Regions from separate parts of the Bermanella marisrubri genome, predicted to be linked through region 3. Evidence: predicted binding sites of a transcription regulator. Region 3 holds the regulator's gene; each other region holds the start of a gene.
The links. Region 3 encodes LexA, which represses DNA repair genes until DNA is damaged. Its sites were predicted from a motif close to TACTGTNTANNTANACAGTA; they were not measured.

Region 1 (3,283 bases), 1.4 Mb from region 3:
GATGACAATTCTACTTTCGCTTTCTCTGCCGCTTCTTTCAGACGCTGCATAGCCAGTGCATCACCGCGTAGATCCATACCTTGATCTTTCTTGAACTCATCCGCTAGGAATTCGATCAAGCGCATATCAAAGTCTTCACCACCTAGGAAAGTATCACCATTGGTTGCCAATACTTCGAATTGTTTCTCACCATCCACGTCAGCAACTTCGATGATGGAGATATCGAATGTACCACCACCCAAGTCGTAAACTGCGATAGTGCGGTCACCGCCTTCTTTGTCGATACCATAAGCCAATGCAGCCGCTGTTGGCTCGTTGATGATACGCTTGACTTCTAGGCCTGCGATTTTACCTGCGTCTTTTGTTGCCTGACGCTGTGAATCGTTAAAGTAAGCCGGTACAGTGATAACGGCTTCAGTTACTTTTTCACCAAGATAGTCTTCCGCTGTTTTCTTCATTTTCTTAAGAACTTCAGCAGAAATTTGTGGCGGTGCAAATTTTTCGCCTTTTACTTCGACCCAAGCATCACCATTGTCTGCTTTTGTAATGGTGTAAGGCACCATCTTAATGTCTTTCTGTACGACATCATCTTCAAAGCGACGACCGATTAAACGCTTGATGGCGTATAATGTGTTTTGTGGGTTAGTAACCGCCTGACGTTTTGCAGGCTGACCTACTAAAATCTCGCCATCATCTGCATATGCGATGATAGAAGGTGTAGTGCGATCGCCTTCCGCGTTTTCAATTACGCGTGCTTTGTCGCCATCCAATACAGACAAACAAGAGTTTGTTGTGCCTAAGTCGATACCAATGATCTTACCCATGTTATCCTCTCCAATCTTTCTCAATTCGTAAGAGCCGCAACAGTTGCTGACTCTAGCAATTCGGCATATGCCTGATTATTTCTTTGCTTGACCCTTTAATGGGTGCGGATATTGCCTTTTCAACCCATTACAACCTAATTTCTTAGGCTTTTTCATCCACAGCAGGCGCTGCTTTAGATACTACAACCATTGCAGGACGCAATAAGCGATCGTGTATGGTGTAACCTTTCTGTACCACATTAAGAACCGTGTTTGGCTCGGCATCTGGCGCATCCACCATGCTAATTGCTTGGTGTAAATCTGGATCAAACGGATGACCTTCTGGCTCAATCGCTTCCACCTTAAATTTCTTCAACGTGTTAACGAAGCTCTTTTGTGTCATTTCAACGCCTTCCAAGAAAGGCTTCACCACTTCATCTTCAGGAGATGCTGCAATAGCACGCTCTAAATTATCAACAACTTCGAGCAGCTCTCGTGCAAATTTCTCTGTGCTAAATTTATGAGCCTTTTCTACATCTACTTCAGCGCGACGACGAACATTTTGCGTTTCCGCTTGAGCGCGTAGGACTTCTTCTTTGAGCTCTGCCACTTCCGCTTGCAGGGCTTCCACTTGAGAATCTTGCTCTACCACTGACTCAACAGTGTTATCCGCTGATTCTTGAGCTGATTCAGATTGCTCTTGAGCAGTTTCTTGAGTTTCTACTTCAGGGTTTTCAATATCTTGGCCTTGTTCAGACATTCGCCTCTCCGTACAAATATTCAGGTTATTTTTAAGCTGCCTTTAATGTGGGGATGAAATTATTTGTTTCAAGAGGCTTTACAAAGACATTTTTTACTGTATAAATAAACATATGTATAAGCATACAGGCAGCGAGAAAGACGCTCATTAAGGGAGAGGGATTTATGCTCACGCACATATCCATAAAAGACTTCACTATCGTAGACAGCCTTGAACTGGATCTAAAGCAAGGGTTCAGTGCCGTCACAGGCGAAACCGGCGCAGGTAAATCCATTATGCTGGATGCCTTATCTCTTGCCACAGGCCAAAAGGCCGATGCCAAGCAAGTTCGCCCTGACGCTCAAAAAGCCGAAATATATGCCTGCTTCGATATTGCTTATCAATCAACTGTTAGCCAGTGGCTTCATGACAATGACCTCGAAGGCGACGGTGAACAATTAATTCTTTCCCGCATTATTACCAACGAAGGTCGCAGCCGCGGCTACATCAATGGCCGCCCAGTATCACTTCAACAACTTAAACACGTCGGTCAGTCTTTATTGGATATTCACGGACAACATGCTCATCAGCAATTGCTACACAAAGACAGTCCTCGTTTATTTTTAGATGCTTATGGCGAACATGAAAACCTATTGCAAACAGTCAAATCCCAATACCAAGAGTGGCAAAGCCTAAATAAAAAACTGGACGCCTTGCAGAACCAGAGCGATGAGGTCAACGCTCGTATTCAACTATTGGAATACCAGGTAGAAGAACTAGACATACTCAGCCTTGAAAAAGACGAGATAGAGTCTCTCGAAAAAGAACAGAAACGTCTCGCTAATGCAGAGCATCATCTGCTCACTGCCCAACAAGCTTTGCAGCTTTGCCGCAGTGACGAAGATCAAATTGACGCCTATCAAGCGGTACAAATGGCACTACAAAAACTGGATCCTATGGTAGAGAGCGACACCAAATTGCAAGCTGCCCATGAACTACTCAATCAAGCTCAGGTTGCTCTAGAAGAAAGTGCAAATGAATTGCATCACTATATTGACGGATTCGAGATTAACCCTCAACGCTTACAGCAAGTAGAAGAGCGCCTAAACACCATTTATGAACTGGCTCGCAAGCACAAGGTACGTCCAGAAGAATTATTCGACTTACACCAAGACTTGGCCAATGAACTAGCGGACATTACACATGAAGACGCATCGCTAGAATCTTTACAAGCAGCTCAAGAAAAAGCTCAAGAAGCCTATAGTCAAAGTGCAAATCAACTAAGCGATAAGCGCCAAAAAGCAGCGGCAAAATTGGCTAAAGCGCTACTCTCTCAATTAAAAGAACTGGCCCTGGATAAAGCTCAATTAGAGTTTCAAGTGACACCACATAGCCTTCATGAGGCTAATAGCTACGGCTTAGATGATATTGAGCTGATGATCAGCTTAAACCCAGGCCAACCTATGCAGCCAATGCACAAAGTAGCCTCGGGTGGCGAACTTTCTCGCATTAGCTTAGCACTACAAATCCTGATACAACGCGGACCTAATACCTTAATTTTTGATGAGATTGATGTAGGAGTTGGGGGCGCCACCGCTGAGCGCATGGGGCGCTTATTAAAGAGTTTGGGAGAACATAAGCAGGTCATTAGTGTTACTCACCAGCCGCAAGTCGCGGCATTAAGCCACCAGCATTTATTGGTGAATAAGCTCAGTGGTAAAAAACAAACTCGCACTCAAAT
Region 2 (3,283 bases), 740 kb from region 3:
AGATTTCTTGGACTTTCTGTGGCGCTCGTCTAGCCAATCATCATCCATCATTAATAATTAGATCCATGTATTTACTTAATTATGAACATATGCGCTCTTTGCCATCCATGATAACCGCTATACGATGCACAAGGATGTGCAAGTGTCGAAAAGAGGCAGGAGCCGGTTTGACCCGTTCTTCCTGAACATATGCGCTCTTTGCCATCCATGGCATCGCGCTATACCGTTCATCCTGAACATAAAAAAAGCCAACTTAGAATCTCCAAGTTGGCTTTTTTCTACTGAAAAAGACTATGCTTCTTCTTTCGCTTTAGTCTTTTTTGCGGGTTTCGCCTCTGCAGCAGGCGCTTCCGCTTGTGCTTCCGCTTCCGCTTTTTCTTCTGCTGGCTTAGCAACCACTAACAGTTGATCACGGATTTGCTTTTCAAGTTCTTTACTAACTTCTGGGTTCTCCTGAAGATAGACACAAGCATTGGCTTTACCCTGACCAATCTTATCGCCCTTGTAAGCGTACCAAGCACCAGACTTATCCACTAAACCAAGCTTCACACCCAAATCAATGATTTCCGCCTGACGGTTGATACCTTGGTTATACATGATTTGGAATTCCGCTTGTTTAAACGGTGGAGCAACCTTGTTTTTCACTACTTTAACGCGAGTTTCGTTACCTACCACTTCGTCACCGTTCTTAACAGCACCTGTGCGACGAATATCCAAGCGGACAGAAGAGTAGAACTTAAGTGCGTTACCACCGGTTGTGGTTTCAGGGTTACCAAACATCACACCAATCTTCATACGAATCTGGTTAATGAAGATCACCATACAGTTAGCATTTTTTACATTCGCCGTTAGTTTACGTAACGCTTGTGACATAAGACGAGCCTGCAAGCCTACGTGGGAGTCACCCATGTCACCTTCAATTTCTGCTTTTGGTGTTAACGCTGCCACAGAGTCAACAACAATCAGATCCACCGCATTGGAGCGCACTAGGCTATCAACAATCTCTAGAGCTTGTTCACCAGTATCCGGTTGAGATACCAACAGGCTATCAAGATCCACACCCAGCTTTTCCGCATAAGAAGGATCTAAGGCATGCTCCGCATCAACGATCGCAACCGTTTTACCATCCTTTTGCGCTTCTGCCATGGCGGACAAACACATGGTGGTTTTACCAGAAGACTCAGGACCATAAATCTCAACGATACGACCAAATGGCAAGCCGCCTATACCTAGAGCAATGTCCAATGATAGTGAACCGGTTGATACAGAAGGAATCGCCTCACGGGGTTGCTCGCCCATTTTCATGATGGCGCCTTTACCGAATTGACGTTCAATCTGACTAAGAGCCGCGTCTAGGGCTTTTTGGCGATTCTGGTCCATTAACGTTCACCTTTTTATACTGTTCAACTTGTGTGGGAGTTGTGCGCTGTATGCTATGAATCGGACTGGCTCATACAGCAAACACTGTAAATTTAACCAGTATTAAAACACAGTTCTTTTTTAACGCAAAGGACTAATTTATAACCTTTTCTTTTAAGGCTTCATCAATCATCATTTGCAGCGCATGGGCACAGGCTGCTTGGCGAACTTGATGACGATCGCCATCAAAGTATTGAGTCTCAGCCCTGCTACCATGGGGGCTCGAGACGGAAAAGCACACCATGCCAACGGGTTTTTCTGCACTGCCACCACCTGGGCCAGCGACGCCAGAAATACTCACCGCAAGGTTTGCATTGCTATTTTTTACCGCTCCTTCGGCCATTTCTAGAGCAGTTTCCTCGCTTACAGCTCCATATGTATCCAGTGTTTTGGCGAGAACATTTAACTCTGTCATTTTGGCTTCATTACTATAGGTCACGAACCCTCGGTCAAACCATTGAGAGCTACCCGCCATTTCAGTAATGCATGCACTGACTAAACCGCCGGTACAAGACTCAGCGGTTGCGATCATGAGCTGCTTGCTTAGGCACAACTGAGCAAGTTGCGCCACATGGTTTTGTTGCCAATCCACTAGGTTTGATGCTCCAAGTTACTTCGAAAGCGCTTCAAAGAAGTTTTTGATTCGATCCGCATTAGCGCCTAAATCGCTTTTACCTACACGGCTTTTACTGCGCATATCAATGCGAGTACCGCTTTCGGTTCTGCTAATACGAATCGCAATATCATCCTTAAATCCAAACAATAAGCTGGTGGCAACGGCTTCTACTGTATAAGGAAGGGTCTCTTTGTGTTTCGCAACCAGCTCCCATCCTTCTACTTGCACTTGCTTTTCAACCATTGCAAAGGCTTCATCTGGATTCACATTCAAAAGTAGCGGTTTCAAATCTGGATAGCCTTGCATTTGCAGCTCCATAACCTCGCCACCAATGTACGTCACTGGATTCTCATCTGGCGTTCGTAGATCTGCCGCCGCAACTAATTCTGGCGGAGTGTCAAAATCAGTGGTGATGTCATGGATAAACGGACGAGATTGCCCCAAAGCAATGAAATTACCCAAAATCACCAATGGAGTAGCAGTGCATAACATTGTCAGAATCAATGACTTTGATTCCCCCTCTTTGGCACGAGACATTTTGAATACCGCCAGCACCAAAACAATAAAAGCCACAATGGCTGCGATGATCATAATGAGAAAGCTATTACGGAAATGCATCGCACCGGTACGTGCCAATAAAATCACGGCAGGAAAAATCGCCAGTGTAATCAAACTGGCTAGTAGTAACTTTTGTGCATTAATCTTGTTCAGCATCTGTGACTCCTTAAATTAAAAGTTGATACATCTACGGGCTTCTTCTGAATCTTGATCATAGTACCCGAAACACGCTTTTAAGGGAGGGCGACTTTGATTTGATTCATTGCGTCCCCAACAGGCGATACCTTGAGTTGTCTGTGCATCCATGCTCCCAGACTCGGCCTGAAAATAACCAGTATAATCCGCAATCATACACGTATGACCCACTCCTGCGTCGACGGTTTTAGGATTAAAGCCAGGTACATCGGTAAAAATGGAAGGAACACTCAGTAGATTTTCCTGCGCGTTATCCCTACCAAAGCAATCTAACTCAAATTGTTCACCACCTATATCATCAATGATACAAGCATGATTGGCACCGACACTGATGTGCACCGGATTAGTATAGGAATCCTGTAACTCTTTATCCCAATTGCCCGTGGCGCCCCAACAAACGACATCGTCCTGTAGTGTAATGGCACAGGCAAATTCTGATCCGACATCCAAATGTTTCACCATACCCAAATTAGCTGGAACCTCTGTCTGACCAAG
Region 3 (3,283 bases):
TATGTATTTTCGTTATTGTTATTCTGAGTAATCAGTTCGGTTGCAAGTTGAAGTACTTGACTCAATGATTCGGTCTGCTCATCTTTCGCGAGTCCCAAGCCATCTAAAAATACGTTTAAGCTATCGGCAAAAAAAACGATGGGATGATCAAACCCCAACTTGGACAATTCCCAATTATTGGTGAGCACGTCCTGCACGCCCCATTTCATAGCCCACCATCCAAACGCAGCAGTGCGCACCTTGTCCTGGGGAACTTCTTGGCTTTCAGAGAACAAGCTGATTACCTGATTGAGAATACTGTTATCAATGTCTGCAAGCTCTTCTCGATGAGCATGTGATATTTTGCCTTGAAACTCGGGGGCTTTTACTTGCGATACTAGCGCAGCCACTTGAGGTTGCTGCTTTGCATTAATAAAGAAAGCAGCACTGACTAAAAATACATTCAGACGTAAACTGTGAGAATCCTTAATGACCGAATCAATAGCACTGACTAAGTTGTGTCCGCAATGGATGACTAATTTAGCAATCACGTCTTCTTTGCACTGATAGTGCTGGTAAATGGTGCCTTTACTATATTCAGTTCGCTCAGCAATTACTTGCATACTGATAGCCGCCACCCCCTCTTCAGAGAGCAAATCCCGAGCAGTTTCCAAGATAAGTTGATCGCGCTGCAACCACGCTTGCGTCTTTCGATCGCGTTTATTTGTCATTTTTTATACTTATTTGACTCTGAGTCGAATTTTGACGTTGCGTCATTATTTGACGCCGCGTCAATTTACCCAATAGCGCAGTCAATCCATAGGCCCAAATTCGCCATAATATGCAGCTTTGCGCTTGATATATTGGCTGTATATACAATACTTTACATACATACAGCACTGTATATAATCACACTCTGTATATAAAAACAGATATAGGCGCCTATGATTAAATTAACTGCACGCCAGCAACAAGTTCTTGATCTGATCAAGCAAGCTATCGACGATACGGGCTACCCTCCTACTCGCGCAGAAATTGCTCAAGAACTTGGCTTCAAGAGCCCAAATGCGGCAGAAGAACATCTAAAAGCCTTAGCTCGTAAAGGCGCTATTGAGATGATTCCGGGAGCCAGTCGCGGAATTCGTCTAGCTCAACAAGAAGAAACAGGTCTACCTCTAATCGGCCGTGTCGCCGCAGGTGAACCAATTTTGGCGCAGGAACATGTAGAACGTCACGTGCAACTACCGAGAGATTTCTTCCATCCTACTGCAGATTTTCTACTAGAAGTTCACGGTGACAGTATGAAAGACATTGGCATCATGAACGGTGACTTAATCGCAGTACATAAAACTCAGCAAGTGCGTAACGGACAGATCGTGGTGGCACGGGTAAACAGTGAAGAAGTCACCGTGAAGCGTTTTCAGAAAGATAAAAACATCGTTAAGCTCTTACCCGAAAATAGTGAGTACAGCCCTATCGTAGTGGATTTAGAAAATGAACACTTAGATATCGAAGGTCTCTATGTAGGTGCGATTCGTCAAAACATCCATTAATGCAAAGGCTTCGAATCGGCAGAAACAAAAAAAGCCAGCAATTACTATTGCTGGCTTTTTTTATGAACGAACTTTAGAGCGTTGCTAGTGAACCGTACGCTCTTCTACATCAGCGATTTCACTGGTGTCTTCCACATGAACACCGCTAAGTTCACCGACCTTTCTTACACCCGCTTCAATCATGGCTTTTGCAATTTCAATGTGCTGCTCTGGGAAACTGATCATAGCGTCCTCAGAAAAACGAATACGAACTAAGGGCTCGCCTTCGCCATCACTACGTTTTAAGGCTACATCACCGTCAGCTAACTCAACTATCTCAAATACTGCTGCCATAAACCTCAACCAAAATAATAGGTGTCACAATCGAAAGGGGCGCGAGTATATCACCCCGATATAGCCAGCGAAACCAGCAATAGACTAGGATTTAATGCTCTTGATAATGCTCGCGCATGCGTTGAATGGTTTTTTCCATATCAATCAAATAGTTAGAAAATAAAGTGTCGTAATCGGCACTGGACGAAATCAATGCGGCATTCACTGTTCTATTGCCTAAACCCTCATCCAACATGCGCTCATATTGCTTGCGTATGCTTGCCACCCAACTATCCGCTTGGCCGTTCAACAGGCTTAGCTCGTACAGCTCTGTCGGCAACTCCTTTTGAGCAAACAACTCGTCTAGAGTGCGGCTGGGTGCCAGATTGTATTGAGCAACCAACTCTTTCACAAATCCACGAAGCGCGGAATACAAATGATAGAGAGACTGCTCTTGGGCCTGCACTTTTAATTGACCTTCAACGTCTGCTATACGTTCTATGGACAATTTAGCGAAATACAAGGCCTGGTTAGTGCGTGAAACGCTCATCAAGAAAAACCTTAGAAGTCGATTTGCAGACCAACGACACCAGCCTTGATCACTTCAATATCGACCACTTCTTCTTGAGCTTCAATAAAGCGATAGCCAGCGTAAATCTTTGCTGTAGGCAGTAAGCGATAGCCTACTTCAAGCCCTAAATCCACAAGGTTTTCAGTATCTTCAAATGACAGTACACTTGGGCTGTAATAAACATGACCACCTAAAGCCAAACCATTCAACTGGACGGGGCTGTAATCAACAAAACCACCGATCGCAATCGCACCACTATCGTTATAATCGGTGAAATAACCGTATAGCTTGCCGCCAATACCGATACGCACTGGACTGCCTTGAGTACGCACATCAACCGCATTGATACCTAAGTTGAATACGTTACCGTCATCTTCATGATGAATAAAACCGGCTGAAACATGCAAAGGTGTTCCCATGCGTGTAGCGTCATATTCTAGACCGGCCACTTCGTTGTTAATGCTTAATCCCAATGAACCACCAGCAAATGCCGAGTTCGAGATCATCAAAGCGATTGGGGCCAAATACCGCAGTAATTTCATTACACACCTGTCGTTATTATGCTGTTATTTTATTAGCGCCTATCATATCGGATGAGGCTTAATCTGCCTAGCAAAGAGCGCTTACAAAAAAGCGACTATACGCACATAACTGTGCTGTATAGCCGCTTTTTTTAATTACTACCTGTTATATGTTATCCATCAAGTAAACCAAGCATTAACTTGTTGATGCGATCAACATAACCCGCTGGATCTTGTAGCTGTGAACCTTCGGCCAATTGCGCCTGATCGAAAATAATCTGCGTCATGTCGGCAAAACGTTCTTCATCTTGCTGCTGATCCATCTTTTGCATTAAAGGATGCTCCGG

Region 1: recN (DNA repair protein RecN) is a predicted target of LexA. The motif match lies at 1,658-1,677, and genes of this name have one in related genera.
Region 2: recA (recombinase RecA) is a predicted target of LexA. The motif match lies at 1,463-1,482, and genes of this name have one in related genera.

The regions. Positions count from the first base shown of each region.
Region 1 covers NZ_CP051183.1:2,904,533-2,907,815, forward strand. Annotated here, with positions in the region: gene dnaK (molecular chaperone DnaK) at 1-824, opposite strand, end outside; gene grpE (nucleotide exchange factor GrpE) at 967-1,563, opposite strand; gene recN (DNA repair protein RecN) at 1,728-3,283, shown strand, end outside.
Region 2 covers NZ_CP051183.1:786,348-789,630, reverse strand. Annotated here, with positions in the region: gene HF888_RS03585 (regulatory protein RecX) at 1-51, opposite strand, end outside; gene recA (recombinase RecA) at 292-1,380, opposite strand; gene HF888_RS03575 (CinA family protein) at 1,514-2,011, opposite strand; gene HF888_RS03570 (DUF1499 domain-containing protein) at 2,030-2,749, opposite strand; gene HF888_RS03565 (RCC1 domain-containing protein) at 2,765-3,283, opposite strand, start outside.
Region 3 covers NZ_CP051183.1:1,524,490-1,527,772, reverse strand. Annotated here, with positions in the region: gene HF888_RS07040 (TetR/AcrR family transcriptional regulator) at 1-710, opposite strand, end outside; gene lexA (transcriptional repressor LexA) at 924-1,532, shown strand; gene HF888_RS07030 (hypothetical protein) at 1,617-1,865, opposite strand; gene HF888_RS07025 (DUF6586 family protein) at 1,957-2,394, opposite strand; gene HF888_RS07020 (YfaZ family outer membrane protein) at 2,406-2,957, opposite strand; gene htpG (molecular chaperone HtpG) at 3,110-3,283, opposite strand, start outside.